4 regions of the Pseudovibrio sp. Ad5 genome follow, and region 1 is predicted to be linked to each of the others. Evidence: riboswitches for the same ligand, from Rfam matches in the RefSeq annotation. Region 1 holds a riboswitch; each other region holds the start of a gene.
The links. A riboswitch is a leader RNA that binds a small molecule or an ion and turns the genes downstream of it on or off. The one in region 1 is predicted to bind cobalamin.
Positions count from the first base shown of each region.

Region 2: another riboswitch for cobalamin. It lies ahead of cobU (bifunctional adenosylcobinamide kinase/adenosylcobinamide-phosphate guanylyltransferase); the one in region 1 lies ahead of PsAD5_RS26460 (ABC transporter ATP-binding protein).
Region 3: another riboswitch for cobalamin. It lies ahead of PsAD5_RS23815 (energy-coupling factor ABC transporter permease); the one in region 1 lies ahead of PsAD5_RS26460 (ABC transporter ATP-binding protein).
Region 4: another riboswitch for cobalamin. It lies ahead of PsAD5_RS09220 (TonB-dependent receptor plug domain-containing protein); the one in region 1 lies ahead of PsAD5_RS26460 (ABC transporter ATP-binding protein).

Region 1 is NZ_LMCH01000066.1:291,230-295,439, forward strand. It holds gene PsAD5_RS26450 (RNA ligase family protein) at 123-749, shown strand; cobalamin riboswitch at 1,557-1,766, shown strand; gene PsAD5_RS26460 (ABC transporter ATP-binding protein) at 2,111-2,893, shown strand; gene PsAD5_RS26465 (ABC transporter substrate-binding protein) at 2,906-3,844, shown strand; gene PsAD5_RS26470 (FecCD family ABC transporter permease) at 3,847-4,210, shown strand, end outside.
Region 2 is NZ_LMCH01000025.1:92,197-96,406, forward strand. It holds gene PsAD5_RS12690 (cysteine synthase A) at 1-180, opposite strand, end outside; gene PsAD5_RS12695 (hypothetical protein) at 426-1,115, opposite strand; tRNA gene PsAD5_RS12700 (tRNA-Asn) at 1,829-1,903, opposite strand; tRNA gene PsAD5_RS12705 (tRNA-Asn) at 1,943-2,017, opposite strand; tRNA gene PsAD5_RS12710 (tRNA-Asn) at 2,057-2,131, opposite strand; cobalamin riboswitch at 2,392-2,600, shown strand; gene cobU (bifunctional adenosylcobinamide kinase/adenosylcobinamide-phosphate guanylyltransferase) at 2,737-3,297, shown strand; gene cobW (cobalamin biosynthesis protein CobW) at 3,294-4,210, shown strand, end outside.
Region 3 is NZ_LMCH01000065.1:141,684-145,893, reverse strand. It holds gene PsAD5_RS23830 (EAL domain-containing protein) at 1-601, opposite strand, end outside; gene PsAD5_RS23825 (hypothetical protein) at 1,028-1,843, shown strand; cobalamin riboswitch at 2,200-2,410, shown strand; gene PsAD5_RS23815 (energy-coupling factor ABC transporter permease) at 2,447-3,112, shown strand; gene ettA (energy-dependent translational throttle protein EttA) at 3,336-4,210, shown strand, end outside.
Region 4 is NZ_LMCH01000015.1:95,341-99,550, forward strand. It holds gene PsAD5_RS09210 (formate--tetrahydrofolate ligase) at 1-162, opposite strand, end outside; gene PsAD5_RS09215 (DMT family transporter) at 495-1,388, shown strand; cobalamin riboswitch at 1,565-1,777, shown strand; gene PsAD5_RS09220 (TonB-dependent receptor plug domain-containing protein) at 1,954-3,774, shown strand; gene PsAD5_RS09225 (ABC transporter substrate-binding protein) at 3,872-4,210, shown strand, end outside.

The DNA of each region.
Region 1 (4,210 bases):
TGCTCGTTAAAGCTTGTAATCACCTCCCGATAAGAAGAAGGGGCGGTGTCCTGGCTCAATGAGCATAGGAATTAAAATCGGAGTTCCCTTATTAGCTTTGAAGATAAGGAGCTGCGGGATCGATGAAGAAGTATGGCCGCACCTATCACTTACCCAGCTCTCCCGGTGTAATGAGCGATGACAAGATCCTGCGGGATTTGGCGGTTCTGGAAAGCGCAGCAGAGGTCGTCTTTACCGAGAAGATGGACGGCGAGAATACGACTATCCTGCAGAGTGGATGCCATGCGCGTAGCCCTGACAGTGGGTATCATCCATCCCGTGATTGGATGAAAGCTTTTGCGGCAGGTGTTTCGCCGTGTCTTGCTGAGGATGAGCGGATCGTCGGTGAGTATCTGTTTGCCCGTCATTCCGTCGCTTATGACAGGTTGCCTACTTACTTTCTAGGTTTTGCATGGATTGTTGGCGGCGTCACACAGAGTTGGGATGCGACGCTGGACCGTTTCTCAGAGCTGGGCATTGCTCCTGTTCCGGTGTTGCACAGGGGCGTTTTCACTCAAGCAAGCGTTGACAGAGTGCTGAACGGGCTCAACCTGAGCAAGCAGGAGGGCTTTGTCGTGCGAACCACTGAGGCTTTCCAAGAGGCTGACATGGCAACACATATGGCCAAGTATGTGCGCGCAGATCACGTACAGAGTGACACCCACTGGATGCATGGTGAGATTACCAAGAACGGGTTGCGAAGGAGCTAGGAGCACCTGAGCATTTGGCTCTGGATCTCGGATCTGCGCTGCGCTTGTCCGGGAAGACGGTGGGGTGTGCTGTTATTGCAGGTTTTCTTTGATAATCCGGGCAAATTTTTGAGCGATTTTTTTGTTTGGGAGCTTCCTATAGTACGCACCTTGTCCTTTTACCGTAACCTCCAACTCGTTGTTACTGAGTCTTCGAAATCTCGCTGATTGGCCTATCCCATTATTATTGTACTCTGGGAAACTTCCGATGATTATAGTTGCATCATCAGCATTTACTTGTGGCTGACTTGGATGACGAAAGCCTCCCCAAATACAGCCATTCGGCGGCCTTTCATCAACTGAGTGACGGACTTTGCTATGGTATGCGGGGCTTGACATTGTGCAGGGGGCTATACCGTGATTTCTAAAGATAGCAAGCAACTTGCGAGAAAGCTCCTGGTTCGTCATTGATGAATCGATTTTCACAATCTCCGTATGTCCAGGTGTCGGCAGGAGAGGTCCAATCAATAAACATCCCGAAACTGCAAAACAGACAGCGAAGACACTCAAGATTATCGAAGTCTTTTTAATGACTGTTTTCATCTCTTTTCACTTATTGCTATCCGGATGGTCAAAGTTGGTGAATTCAAGCAATCTCTGTTTGGTCATTGCCAAGAGCCTAGCAAGGCGTTGTCACAAGTGAAACTCATGGAAAACTTGGGATGGTTTTGCGAAAGTATTTGAGTGTTTCAAGTGAGTTGCTGGCAATTGCTATCAACAGCACCTCAGGTCTATTCTCGAAAGCGCTTGCAATTGAGGTCTGCAAAATTCAGTATGCGGGCCTATGGTTTCTGAGGTGCGAAAGGCCTCGGGATTAAAAGGGAACACGGTGAAGTGTAGCCAACAGGCGCTAATTCCGTGACTGCCCCCGCAACTGTAAGCGGCGAGCGACGCCAAGCATGCCACTGGAGAGATCCGGGAAGGCTGGCTGAGCACAGACCCGCGAGTCAGGAGACCTGCCATTATGTTTCACTTCAACCCGGGCGGGGCGTCCCGGAGGAGGCCATAATGGTTGCATTGGCGCAAGCCTCTCACATATCCGGTTTCTGTTTGCCCCTGCCGTTGCGCGGAGGGCGTTATGTTACCTGTTTCCTCAAGACTTAAACTTTATCCCGGATCGTTTTGCGAACCGCTGATGGTCGACGCGCGTGTGTGCTTGACTTTTGCCTCAGGATTCGACAATCAATGTAACGTTATAACGTTACATTGATGATGTGTAGCGTTTCACTCGGGTGGGTTGGTACGATGCTTGATCTTGTTTCTCATCATTTGGGCACCGTTGGCTGCCCGATTGGGGCTGAGCTGCGCACGGGTGCTTTGGCATGAGCGCGGTTTTTGTTTCTGTGTGCGATGTTTCGTGGGCGCCTGATCGGAAGAGTTCGTTGGTGTTACAGCCACTGAGTTTTGAGTTGGCTGCGGGGCAAGTGCTTGGCGTGGTTGGCGCGAACGGGGCTGGCAAGTCTACGTTGTTGCGGCTGCTCTATCGGTTCAACAAGCCGATGAGCGGGCAGATTTGCGTTGGCGGTGATGACATCTGGTCCCTCTCCGCCAAGATCACGGCACAGCGGGTGGCAGCGGTATTGCAAGAGCAGCCGACGGATTTTGCGCTGAGGGTGCGTGAGATTGTGGAGCTGGGACGCACGCCGTATCGCAGTGGGTTAGCAGCTTCCGGAGAACGAGACCGGCAGGTGGTGGACCGTGCGATCCGCGCTTTGCAGCTGGATGCCTTGGCCGGACGGTTGTTTGGCACGCTTTCTGGCGGAGAGCGGCAGCGGGTTATGGTGGCGCGGGCGTTGGCGCAGGAGCCAGAGCTGCTCATTTTGGATGAGCCGACCAACCATCTCGACATTCGCCATCAGCTAGAAATTCTGAAGCTCATTGAAGAGCTGGATCTGACGATCATCACCAGCCTGCATGACCTGAACATGGCAGCTGAGGTGTGTGACCAGATCCTGTTGCTGGACCACGGGCAAATGCTTGGATTTGGGGTGCCGGAGCAGATCCTCTCTCCCGCTTTGGTTTCCAAGGCTTTTCAGGTGCGCACAACGCGCGAACAGCTGGTGGACCGACAACACTCTCTTCTGACATTTGATCTGCATTCTTAAGGGTACTTTTTCATGAAAAAACTTGGTTTGGCGCTGGCTGCGGCGCTGCTTTCCTCTTCCGCTGCGCTGGCAGAGGTTTCCGTCAAGAGCTGTAACCGCACTGTCGAATTTGATGGCGTGCCGCAGCGGGCGGTATCGCATGACTCCAACCTCACAGAAATGATGCTGGCACTGGAGTTGCAGGACAACATGGTGGGCTACACCGGTATTTCTGGGTGGAAGACGCTGGATGAAGAGCTCACGGATCAAGTGGCTGTGCTGCCGGAGCTTGCCCCAAAGTATCCGAACAAAGAAATCCTAATTGGTGCTGACGCGGATTTCTTTTTTGCAGGTTGGAATTATGGTATGAGGGTTGGTGGCGAGCTCACACCGGAGACGCTGGAGCCGTTCGGTATCAAGGTGTACGAGCTGACCGAGAGCTGCATCCATATTGGCGAGAAGCCAAAGGTTTCCATGGATGACATGTACAATGATCTTTTGAACCTTGGCCGCATCTTTGATGTTGAAGAGCGGGCGGAAGCGTTGGTGCAGGCTTATCGCGAAGACCTTGCGCAGTTCAAAGCTGGCTTGAAGGCTGCTGACACACCTCTGCGTGTGTTTGTTTATGACGGAGGTGAAGATTCTCCGTTCACTGCTGGTCGTTATGGGATGCCAACCGCGCTGATTGAGGCTGCTGGCGGCACCAACGTGACGGATACATTGGATAAGAGCTGGGTGCGCGTGAACTGGGAGGCTGTGGTTGAGACCAACCCGGAAGTGATCGTGATTATCAACTACGGCGAAGTGACTGCTGCGCAGAAGCGTGAGTTCATGCTCAACAACCCCGCCTTTGCGGATATGGATGCGGTGAAGAATGACCGGTTCGTGACGCTGGAATATGCTGAAGCAACTCCGGGACCACGGAACATCAAGGCGATCAAGAAACTCGCAACCGCATTCTGGGGTAACTAACAATGAGCGAAGGAACCGGCGTTGTTGTAGCCCCCAAAGAGGGCTCTTCTCATCATTTGCTGCAGATTTGCTGCGTGGGATTGGCTGCGCTGGTTCTTTCTGTCTGCCTTGCGGTCTCCGTTGGGGCGGTTTCCATTTCCATGGAGACTGTATGGGGTGTTCTTGCCAACAAACTGGTGCCGGGCACGGTTGAGCCGAGCTGGTCGCTGGGGCGGGAGAGCATTCTCTGGGAGATCCGCCTGCCCCGTGCGCTGCTGGCGATCATGGTGGGGGCCGGGCTTTCCATCGTGGGAGCTTGCCTTCAATCCGTCACCCGCAACCCGCTAGCTGACCCGCATTTGATCGGCATTTCAGCTGGTGGCGCGT
Region 2 (4,210 bases), on a different contig from region 1:
CGTGCCGCGTTTGACTGCGTCATTGATGATGAAGAGCGCGGCGCGGTCCTTGACGGACTGGCCCGGGTTCATGAACTCGGCTTTGCCGAGAATTTCACAGCCGGTTCGCTCGGAGGGGCCTTTGAGGCGAATAAGTGGAGTGTTGCCGATGGCTTCGATGGCAGAGGCGCGCGTATCCATAGTTTCTCTCAAATAATTCGTATGACCAAAAATCAGAATGCGGGTGTTTACCCCTTTTGAGACCACGCTACTGTGCTGACCTCACGAGAACAAGAAATGGGCTGCCAAAGGGTGCGTCAGACTAGGATATTATTCTCTTTGCAATTGCGCATGAGAACAAAATTGCTCACGGGGTGCGTGGCTTTCGAATGAGTGCGCTAAATGCGATTTGAGAGAGTATCGATTTGCGCGCAGTCCAGTCTTCGTCAGGATCTGCTTTCCAGCCAGGTGATGGCATCCTTGGTGGCTTTCCAGAGGATCTCGCCGTTCTCACCTGCGCGTAGCATGAAGGAGTTATGGACTTCCTTCGGGACGGGCTGCACTTCCAGCAGGTTCACCTGCGTATCCAGCGCCGGGGCAAAAGCTTCCTTGCGGGTGATGACAAAGCGCTCATCAGTTGGCACGCGGGACTGGTCTTTCTTCAGGCTGGCAGACTGCAGTGCTTTGTTGTGAGTGGCAGGTTGCATCACGGTGACGGCAATGGCTCTGCCATCTGGCAGCAGATGCGTCTCGTTTTGCTGGACCTCGGAATTGTAAATGACCTCGCCGTGGGTATCGATCAACTCGACCCACAGGGTCTTGCGGCCCTCAATTTCCACCTCACCAACCCAGATGGACAAATCACTCTCTAATGGATCGGCGTAGGGAGTTTTGGAGGGCGGAGCAACGGTGACGGCCAGATAATCCTCTGGCATGGCGTAGGTGTTGCCATTGTCGGATTTTTCGATGAGCTGAGGGCCTGATGTTGTGGCAGGCGCGGAGGCGGGGGGCGTTTCTGCGTGCGAAGGCGCAGCCAAAGCGAGTGGCGCAGCGATGCAGGCGGCAAGAAACCCTGATCTTGTGAGATGCAACTTGAAGGTTTGCGGCAGACCGCAGGATGGCAACAGACTACTCATTTATGGCTCCCTGACTTTTACGCAGCAACTTTCCCAGAGGGGGCGCCTTATTATGTGCACTTCACTAGTCATCACTTAGTAGTGATTATGATAATATGCACTAGATATATTAGAGGTATACGCATTTACTTAGAGTATCTATGCCATAATAATTGTATATAAATTATGTTTCGCGTATTTATACTTTCAGGTTATTTAAATGCTATTATGTAAAATTTTCATTGTGTTGATTTGCTATAGGATTTGGATAGAACTGTGATGTAGATCGCAGTTTGTGCATATGGCAAAAAAATCTAGTATTTTTCCGCATGAGCTAAGCTTTTGAAAGAACAGCGCTTCATTTCGGCCAATTTTTTATGGGTGCCAAGGGCCATTAGGCGGTATTTGAGCTCGTTGCTGATATGCACAGCTCTCCCAACTTATGAACTCCCTGAAAATTGAAGGAGCCAGAGCTGCGTCAGTGGGTGGCCATGTGCAGGATCAGGGTGAGTTTTAGCGCAAAATGGAACGCCTCCGCTTTTGTGCGGAAGAGAGTTCTACCCAAATGGACTTTATGTCTTCGGCCAGCGGCACTTGATAGTGCTGCACCTTCGCTTCGCGTGAACATGGTTTTCTACCCATCATTTTTCTTGTTTTCTGGATAGACGCGCACGCACGTGTTTTGTGAAGAGAAGAGCTGTTTTAAGAAGAAGGGGAGGATAAAGAGAGAAGTATGGCTCCCCGGGCCGGATTCGAACCAGCGACCAAGCGGTTAACAGCCGCTTGCTCTACCACTGAGCTACCGGGGATCATACTATGTTGCCATTGGCGGCGATCGATAAAAGAAGTGGCTCCCCGGGCCGGATTCGAACCAGCGACCAAGCGGTTAACAGCCGCTTGCTCTACCACTGAGCTACCGGGGATCACGATGATCTTGCCGTATGGCTGCAAACGAAAAAGGATGGCTCCCCGGGCCGGATTCGAACCAGCGACCAAGCGGTTAACAGCCGCTTGCTCTACCACTGAGCTACCGGGGATCATGACACCCTTGCGAGTTTGCCTCGCCGTTTGCGTGAGGAGGCTTTTACAGAGGCATGTTGTGTTTGCCAAGTCGTTTTTTGCGTATTTTTCGATTTGTGGACAGTTTCTCTATTTTTTTATTGAGATATCCAAGGGGGTTAGCCAGAAATCTCCAAAAACCGCGGATTTTGCGGGTTTGATTTTCCGGTGATGTTGGAATCCTCACAAAGACAATTGACAGGAGAGCTGATTGCGCCCCACACTTAAGGCCAGAACTCCAGTTTCTTTTTGTTCCGGCTCAGGCTTTGGAATGACAAGATTAAACGGGAATGCGGTTCCATATATTATGGAGACAAGCCGCAGCTGCCCCCGCAACTGTGAGCGGTGAGACCTTAGCGAAAATCCCACTGGCCTTTTAAGGGCTGGGAAGGGGCTATGGTCGGTTGAGCCGCAAGCCAGGAGACCGGCTGGAGATATGATTTGACATAGGACTGCTGTCGGGTGGACGGCGAGAGGTGCTCATGACGCATATTTTCCTGTCTCCGTGCGAGACAGTTGCTGTACTTTCATATTCTTTGACTGAAGCCCCGGCTTCTTTGCGCTTGCTGACCAGCTAACCCAGATGGCTGAACAGAGAGGCGACCTTGGTGTTCGCCATTGCCTGGTTACGGGTGGAGCTCGTTCCGGGAAAAGCGCATATGCGGAAAAGCTGGTTATAAGCAGCGGGCGACGCCCGACTTATATCGCGACAGGCCAGGCCTTTGACGGTGAAATGGAGGAGCGTATCGCGCATCATAAGATGCAGCGGGGCGACCTTTGGGACACTGTTGAGGAGCCGCTGGAGCTTGTGCGCGTGCTGGAAACGCATGCCAGCAGCGATCGTGCGATCCTCGTTGATTGTCTGACGCTTTGGCTTTCCAACCTTATGCACGGGTCGCGGGACTGGACCGTGGAGCTTGAGCGGCTTGAGGCGGTTCTTAGCTCTTTGCCGTGCCCTGTTGTGTTTGTTGGCAATGAAGTGGGCATGGGCATTGTGCCTGAAAACGCCATGGCCCGCGCCTTTCGAGATGAAGCTGGCCGCCTGAACCAGCGTATCGCCGACCTCTGCCATTTTGTGATGTTTGTGGCTGCTGGGCAGCCTTTGCAGCTGAAGCCTGCTGTTTTACCGGAGATTTCCCTATGACTGTTTCTTTTGCTGCACCTTCTAAAAAAATCCCTGCTGTCATTATCACTGGTTTTCTGGGGGCCGGAAAAACAACGCTGGTGCGTAACCTGCTGATGAAGGCACAGAACAAGCGCATAGCGCTGATCGTCAATGAGTTCGGCGAGATGGGTTTTGATGGCTCACTGGTGAATGGCTGTGCTGACCCGGACTGTTCTGCTGATGAAGTGGTGGAGCTGGCCAATGGCTGCATTTGCTGCACGGTAGCTGATGATTTTCTGCCGACCATGGAGATGCTTCTGGAGCGCGAGCAGGTGCCGGATGTGGTTGTGATTGAAACCTCTGGCCTTGCTCTGCCACAGCCGTTGGTGCGGGCGTTCAACTGGCCTTCTGTCAAGCCACGTGTGACCGTTGACAGTGTGGTGACCGTGGTAGATGCACCGGCTGTTGCTGCTGGCAAAGTGGCCTGCGATGAAGAGGCTGTTGCTGCACAGCGGGCAGCGGATGATGCGCTGGACCATGAAAGCCCGGTGGAAGAGCTTTTTGCGGATCAGCTGACCTGTGCTGACCTTGTTGTGCTTTCCAAAGCGGACCTTTTGAGCGAGGCAGAGCTGGCGGCTGTCAAGCAGACGATCCGTGGCCGGGTGCGTGATGGGGTTGAGATTGTGGCTGCCTCTCATGGCGAGCTGGCGCTGGATGTTCTGCTTGGGCGTGATGCCGGGGCCGAAGATGATATGGACTTGCGTCTTTCTCACCATGAAGCGCAGCATGCTCACGACCACGACCACGACCACGACCACGACCACGACCACCATCATCATCACGATCATTCTCATGATGATTTTGAGAGTTTTGTACTGCCAACCCGCCGGTTTGCTTCAATTGATGAGGTGAAGGCACAGGTGGAAGCGGCCATGAAGGTTTCTGGTGTGTT
Region 3 (4,210 bases), on a different contig from region 1:
TGCCGGAAAAGGCTACGAAGGTTGCGAGCAATGTGACAACGGTACCGCCGCCAATCTGCTCGAAACCAACTGACAGCACGGTGTTTTGGCTAATCGGATGAAGCAATAACCCTTGGACACCCTTCAGGTAGGCAGGGTAGATGACCCCGCCGATTGAGAGTGCGAGAATGATCGTCGCACGCAGTGTCAGCTGATGGGATAGAGGCAGATAAGCCAGAACTGCGATCATCGCTGCCATTGCTGCGTGGATTGCAGCGGCGTGGATGTCCCCCTGTGGTCTGAATTCCACTTGAGACTGCCAGAGGATCAATTGTGCCGTTACATCAGGCAAGTTCAGCGTTGTGTCGATGAGCAGGCATGCTGCTGAACTGATGATGATGAGGAGAAGGGCACGGTTGAAAAAACGCGTCGCCCGCATACGCTCCTGAATAAACAGGCTGGAATAGACAATAAGTATTCCAAGAACACCAAGCGCGAACAATCCAACAGACAATATGGTCCATAGGTTCTGCTGCTGAGTGAGCAGTTCAGCTTGATTGAGCTGATTGTGCAGGCCACCTGTCGCAGGATCGAAAATCGACGCATACGATGACGCTGACATGAAGTGTATCGATAAACCAATTAAAACGAAAAGGAGCAATACAGGAAGTAAGAGGGCTCGAAAATGCATTTGGGTACCCCAGGAAATTCCTCGGCATAATTGTTTGAAATTATTGCGCATTTATTAAGAATTCTAGGGATGAACCGGGTTTAATTCTAAAAAGTATCGAAAAGTGCGGTGCATATGACGTTTATCTGACACGTCCAAAGCAAATTTATGAAAATTGTAAGTAAATGTTTCGTTGAGTGAAATTCTTTATATACGTGAATACTCGTATTTATCTTCAAGTTGAGAGGAAAGAGGGACGGGCTGTCAATTATGATTCTCTTCTCTTTTCACGAGAGCATTTAGTTCATTTTTTATGGGCAATTGATGTGCATTGTAGTTCACCATCTTGCTGAAACAACTTTCAGGTGGTCTTGAACGATGCAGTGGTCCAGCTTGTTTTTATACTCAGCGGTTTCGGTTTTGCAGCCAACTGGTGGTGAGCGAGATAACATCTTGCCGAGTTGGAGCTCAACCACAGCACGCCATGGTATCGTAGAAAGCATTGAGCGTATGGCTCGGGCTGGGAGCCCTGAATATGTGAAACTCGATGACCGTGTTGCTGTTTTGGTTGGCGATGGGGCTTTATGGAGTGACGCGCTGGCTGGCGCAGACAATGAAGTGACGCCACCTGAAGCTGGCGACAGTTTTGGAAGCTTTGCTGTTTATTCTGAGAGTGTACGTGCTCATCTGTCATTACACGGGCCGAAGGCTGTTGGCGCAACGTATAGAGAGTTCGCTTTTCAGCCTCTGAAAGAGCTGGTGGGCTTTTTAAAAGAGCATCACTTTCAGATTTGGGTTTTAAGCTTTGGAGATCATGAAGTAGACCGCACAATGGCGGAGTTGAATTATGGACTTCCGAGATTTCGGGTTATCGAGGTTACTCCCCACGTAGCGCCGATGTCTTCAACAGATCTTGCCCGAACTATCTGGGAGAGGATAGGAACAGCACCCCAGATTTTTCTTGGACGATCTCACAGTGATCTTGGCTTGCTGAAGCTTGCTGGAAAAGGTGAGGGGGTGCTTAAAATCCAGATTTCTGCCAGCCAAAATGCTTCCATTCAGACACCGGATTCAACTCCTGATGATTCTGGAGAGCAGCAGAACTCCTGGAGCTTTGTGATTTCTCCTGAGGAGCATTGGCTAAGGAAATATTCGTGGCAGGCACCTTCGGAGAGAACTTATAGCAAGAACTAATAGAAAATACTGAGACTTTCGTTGCAAGATGCACGAGATATATTTGATCTATTCTAGTTTTAATCGATTGAAAATCTGAGTGCTTTTGTAATGTTGAATAATATCCGATGTTTCTGAGGTAATTTTATTTATTTTGATGAAGATCAATGAAGAGGTGGGGCACTCTGATATTTCTAAATACAGCTTCGGCTGGCACTCGGATGGGGGAGTGTCAACTTTCTTAAAGGCGTGTACCAACGGGTACACGCCTCTTTTTTTGCCTGCAGCTCTGGCGGGTTACGAAGGCCGTTGCATCCCTCTGATTGTTGCTTATTCCAACTACCTCTTATTTCTAGTTGTGTCTTCTCTTGTAATTTAGGATATTCCCGCTGTTGGGTTCTGTAGAAGCCAAGCTTCTTGGATGAAAAGGGAATGCGGTAGGGATGACCAAAGATGGGCCCGAACCGCAGCTGCCCCCGCAACTGTTACGTGGTGCCTTCTTCATAAAAGCCACTGGAGATGATCTCTGGGAAGGCGGAGGACGCAAAAGCCATAAGCCAGGAAACCTGCCCGACACGACATAAACTCATGACCGCACGGAGGGTGCGAAGAGGAGCATATTAAATGCATATTGAACCGGGTTACGTTTCCGCCGCCAAGGTTATTGCTGCCAATGCAGGGGCCGTTGGCGTTATTGTCTGGGGCTGCAAAGAGCAGATCTCCGAATTCCTGAAAGAGCCATTCACACCACTGAAAACGCTATTGGCTGCGGTTTTCTTCTCCATTTTCATGCAGAGCTTCCATATGTCTGTTGGAGCATCAGAACTTCACTTCGTTGGTGCGATGGCGATGTATCTGACGCTCGGGTTTACCCCTGTTCTGCTTGGGTTTGCCATTGGCTTGCTGTTTCAGGCGCTCGCTTTTGATCCGCAGGACATGTACCACCTTGGCGTCAACAGCCTGTCTTTGATGTTGCCGCTGATTGCCGTTCACTACCTGAGTGGCCGTGAGCTGTTTTCCAAGGAACTGACCAAGCGTGTGAGCTTTGCGCAGATTCTGAAGTTGGATGCGATGTATTATGCTGGCGTGACCGGCATGGTTGGCTTCTGGTTGATGATTGGGGACGTTGCTACGCCGTTTACGGCATGGGCGCAGTTTGCTCTGTCTTATCTGGCAATTGTTGCGTGTGAGCCATTGGTCACCTTCATTGCTGTGAAGGGGCTCAAGGCCGTTGAAGACAATGCGATTGTTCGGAACCTGACAGTGGTTCCGCAGTTGAAGCTTGCGTAAGTTTTCACGAGTTTGTTTGTTATTGGGGCGGCAGTGTAAACCTGCTGCCCTTTTTCTTGCGTGGAAGTGACCAGGTGTTGTCGTGAAATTCTCCGTTTGAGGAGAAAAAGCGACGGATTTGATCATCGCTGAAGTGTTATGGATTGCCCCTTGGCGCTGCTTCCACTATGAGTGCTCTCCAGAGATTTCATTGTTTACACAGATCAGGAGATGCAGGCAGTCCATGGCGCGCCAGTTCATCTATCACATGCACGGGGTCTCCAAGGCCTACGGTGCAAAAAAAGTACTCGACAATATTCACCTGTCTTTCTACCCGGATGCGAAAATCGGTATCCTTGGTCCAAACGGTGCAGGTAAGTCTACTCTTTTGAAGATCATGGCTGGTCTTGATAAAGAGTACACCGGTGAGGCATGGGCTGCAGAAGGTGCCAAGGTTGGCTACCTGCCGCAGGAACCAAAGCTGAATGAGGACAAGACCGTCCTTGAAAACGTGATGGAAGGCGTTGCGCACAAGCAGGCACTTCTGGATCGTTATAACGAACTGATGATGAACTACTCAGATGAGACAGCCGATGAAGGTGCTCAGCTGCAGGACATCATTGATGCGCAAGATCTGTGGAATCTGGAAAGCCAGGTTGAGATGGCAATGGAAGCGCTTCGCTGCCCTCCATCCGACTCTCCTGTAAATAACCTTTCTGGTGGTGAGCGTCGCCGTATCGCGTTGTGTCAGCTGCTCTTGTCCGAGCCTGACCTGATGCTGCTTGACGAACCAACCAACCACCTTGACGCTGAGACCGTGCACTGGCTGGAACGCCATCTGCGTGAGTTTAAGGGTTCAGTGCTGATCATTACCCACGATCGCTACTTCCTTGACAACGTGACTGGCTGGATTCTGGAACTCGACCGCGGTCAGGGCATTCCTTATGAAGGCAACTACTCCACTTACCTTGGTCAGAAAACTAAGCGCATGGAGCAGGAAGGCCGTGAGAACATGGCTCGTTCCCGCGCTATCAAGCGTGAGCAGGAATGGATGGGCATGACGCCGAAGGGCCGTCAGACCAAGTCAAAAGCGCGTATCAATGCTTATGATGCGCTGTT
Region 4 (4,210 bases), on a different contig from region 1:
TTTTCCATATGGATTACTGCTCAGCTCAGGCATCTCATCCAGATTAACCTTGGCTTTAAACCGGCCATAAGGTTCAAGAGCGTCCTCCGGGATCTTCAGATTTTGAGCGATGCGCGCAATGGGTTTCATGTCTGCTGCGCGGGCAATTTCAATATCTTTCATGGAAAATCTCCAGATTAGAACGTGTAATCAAATGAGCCGGAGAGAGCGTCAAAAACGCAAATCAGGCAGGAACAGCAATGTAATCTCTACGTAGAATCTCTACCGAATGCACCTGCAAAGTTCAAGATTGAGGTAGGGCACTTGAAACTAACTTAGTTAACGGTGCTCATCTGTGTTTTTGCTGAGATGTGAAATATTATTGCCTGAATAGCTGTTGGTCTGTTCTAAAATTCACCAGACTGCGCTTGCGCGGCAAATCCAAGAGCAGTAGAGCTGGTTGGCTTTTATAAACAAACTGCGTCGTGCCGTAGTTTCGTCGGTTAGGTCACCCCATGTTTTTATTTGAAGTTGCCGCGCTCGGTGCCGCTGCCACCTGGGCTATTGGTGGTCTCATTTCAGCAAAACCTGCAGCACACCTTGGAGCCATTGGCTTCAACTGTGTGCGTATGTGGTTTGTTGTGGTGTTTCTGGGTATCTATGTCATTGCAACAGGCACATGGAATACGGTTGATTCAAGCCACGCTTCTCTCATCTTTCTCTCTGGCTTTGTCGGCATCTTCATGGGGGACACATTGCTGTTCCTCACGCTCAACCGTATGGGACCGCGCCGCACAGCCATCCTGTTTTCCATGAACGCACCCATCTCAGCGCTTCTCGGTTGGTTGTTTCTGTCAGAGGAACTGTCATTTCAGGCGCTTGTTGGTATCTTATTCGTTTTAGTGGGCGTTATTCTCTCCATTGCGTTTGGAAAGCGCAAAGACCAGCTCCATAAATGGGAGGCGATTAGAGGTCCTGTTGCCATTGGTATCCTCTTTGGCACGTTGGCCGCACTTTCCCAATCAGTAGGGTCAATCATCATTCGCCCCGTTATGGAAAGTGGAGCAGATCCTGTTGCGATTTCTCTTATGCGCTGCACCATTGCAGCCTTTGGTTTGCTGGTGTTGTTTTACCTGCCGGGCCGTCCATTCAGATTGGCGAACCCAATCAACAAAGAGATCGTCGCACTGGCCTCCTTGTCCGGCATGCTGGGCATGGGGATCGGTATGACGCTGATCCTCTATGCACTCAGCGGTGGCGAAGTTGGCATTGTTTCTACCTTGTCAGCAACCACACCAGCCATGATGCTACCTGTTTTATGGTGGCAAACCAAAGAGTTCCCTGCCATTGGAGCATGGATCGGCGCACTCCTCGTCATTCTCGGCTGTGCTTTGATTTTCATGAGCTAAGCAAACGAGAAGGTAGCGATGCCGCCTAAGCATCCCTAGCAGGTGCGGCCTTAAGTGGTCGCACCGCAAGATATGGAGATGTGCTCTCTCCAGCAAATTCTGTGAGTTTAGCTGGCAATTGGTCGAATTTTATCAAGTTCCTCGCTCAGCCAGTTGACGGAAGCCCCTGAAATCTGATCAATAGCCGGGCATTTGGTATTTTTGTCGATCAGATAAAAATGAAAAGGGAACACGGTCCATTTGGAAAAGCCGTGGCTGCCCCCGCAACTGTAAGCGTAGAGTTGTTGCTCACACATGCCACTGATGCAGCTGTTTAAAGCGGTGTTGGGAAGGCGGAGCAACAATAAGGACGCGCAAGCCAGGAGACCTGCCAGATGCAGTCACTCACCCACGGTACGGGGCGTGCTAAGGGGCGGTATTCCGTTCAGGTGACATTCACAGTGCGTCTGAGTGGTGATGAATCTGACTTTGTTTCAACGGGTTAGAACCAAGTTTCTTCAAAGGCGCACAATGCAATCAACAGCATGGCATCCGACATGGATGCTGTGAATGATGGACCAAACTCGTGCGTAACACATCTTGGATCGCAGCTACCCTCAAGTCCGGCGTAGCCCTTTCAGCGCTCTTCAGCTCAACTCTTATCTCATCCGCAAACGAGACAGAGCTTGATGACATCATCGTCATCGCCAACAGAACGGAAACCGAAGCCGGCAAAGTCGGCTCCACAACACATGTCGTGACCGAAGAAGACCTAAAGAACGACGGCGCTATGTTTGTCTCTGAATACCTGACAAAGTTGCCGGGTATCTCGTTCTCGCAAAACGGCGGAGCGGGTAAAACAAGTGCTTTGCGCATTCGTGGAATGAGTGGTTATTACACGAAGATTTTGCTGGATGGTGTCGATATTGCTGACCCGTCTGGTACGCAAGTTGAAGCTCGCCTTGAGCATGTCCTACTTAATGATGTTGAGCGTATTGAAATCTTAAAAGGCTCGCACAGTGCATTATATGGTGGCCAAGCGGTGGGGGGTGTTATCAATATCATCACCAAACGCGCTGCGCCGGGCACCGTGAAGCATAATGCGGCCATCGAGGGCGGCAGCTACGGAACCGTCAACGCGTCCTATGGATTTCAAGCGGCGACTGAAACAGCAGATATCGCAGTAAATGTGCAGCGCTACCATACTGATGGGTTTAGCGCGCAAACTCCAAAAAGTGACACAGCAGATGAGGACGGTTATGAGAACCTGACCTTTTCTGCAAAAGGTTCAGTCGATGTCACAGAGGCTCTGAACCTATATTTTGTTGCACGCGGTACGGATGGTCACAGCGAGTTTGATGGGGGATCTGATCCAGATGGGCGTGATGAGCAGGATTTTCATCAGTACATGGGAAAATTTGGTGCAGATGTTGCTTGGTTTGATGATCGAGTAACAACTGATGCTTCGTTTCAGGTCATTCATACAAAGCGCCAATACTTTGGCGGGTTCTCCAAAAAGTACTCAGGTGATCGTTACAAGTTTGACGTTCTCAATACCTTTGAAGCGACAGACGAAATTACTTTGAATTTTGGTGGCGATTGGATGCATGAAGACTATACTGAGTATGGTAGTAGCCGTATCTTTGGTGGCTTTGTTGAAGCAATGGTTGAGCCATCAGATGACCTAAGCCTCTCGGTGTCTTCTCGCTTGGATTACCATTCTCATTTCGGTGCTTATTGGTCTGGTCGTGGAACCATTTCCTATCAGTTGCTTGAAGATACGCGTATCCATTCAAGCCTCGGGAATGGTTTTCGAGCGCCATCATCTTATGAGTTGTATGACGTAAAATATGGGAACCCAAATTTTGAACCTGAAACTGCCATGAGTTTTGACCTGGGTATCGATCAGAATCTGTTGGGTGATAAACTTAGACTTTCAGGAACCTATTTTCAGATCATGACTGAAGATTTGATTAGATATGACCGTACAACCAATAAATACGTACAGATCAACGGCATGTCCCGCAGCCAAGGTGCGGAGCTGTCTGCTAACTGGGATGTTCTCGACAATCTGAGCTTCAATGCTGCCTACACTTACACATGGGCTGTTGGACCAGACAAAAAACGTCTGCGCCGTGTACCGCTGCATGATGTGAATGTCGGGGCAACTTACAAGCCCGTTGATGTGCTGACCCTCAACCTCAATACCAGTTACGTCTCCGGTATCGAAGATGACGGTGAGCTCGACGACTTCGTTCTGGTCAATGCCAAAGCTGCTTATCAGTACACTGAGAATCTGACGTTCCACGTCCGCGGTGAAAACTTGCTGGATCAGGATTATGAGCGGATCAAAGACTATCAGACACCGGGTCTTTCCGTTTACGCTGGTCTTACTGCCAGTTTCTGATTAAGTATGCCGCTCGGTGAAAGCTGAGCGGCATCTTGCAGGGGAAGGCTCTGCTCGGGCTGCCTTCCAATGTCTGTACGCCTTTCAAAAGGTCGAAATGCGAAATAAGATCAAAAAGATCATGCAAATGGCGTTTCTGATGGCTCTGGCAATCAGTCCTGCTGTTGTACGAGCGGACCAGAGCGAGGCGGAGGCACCCCGGCGAGTTGTCTCCATGAACCTGTGCACCGACCAGTTTTCCATGCTACTTGCGGGCAAAGAACAACTTGTATCAGTCTCCAAATTAGCATCTGACCCAACGCTCTCCGTCATGAGTAAAGAGGCAAAGGCCTATCCGGTCAACTTCGGCGGGGCGGAAGAAATCTATCTGATGAACCCTGATCTGGTGATCGCAGGGACATACACAAACCAAACCACAGTCCAGATGCTGCGCGGT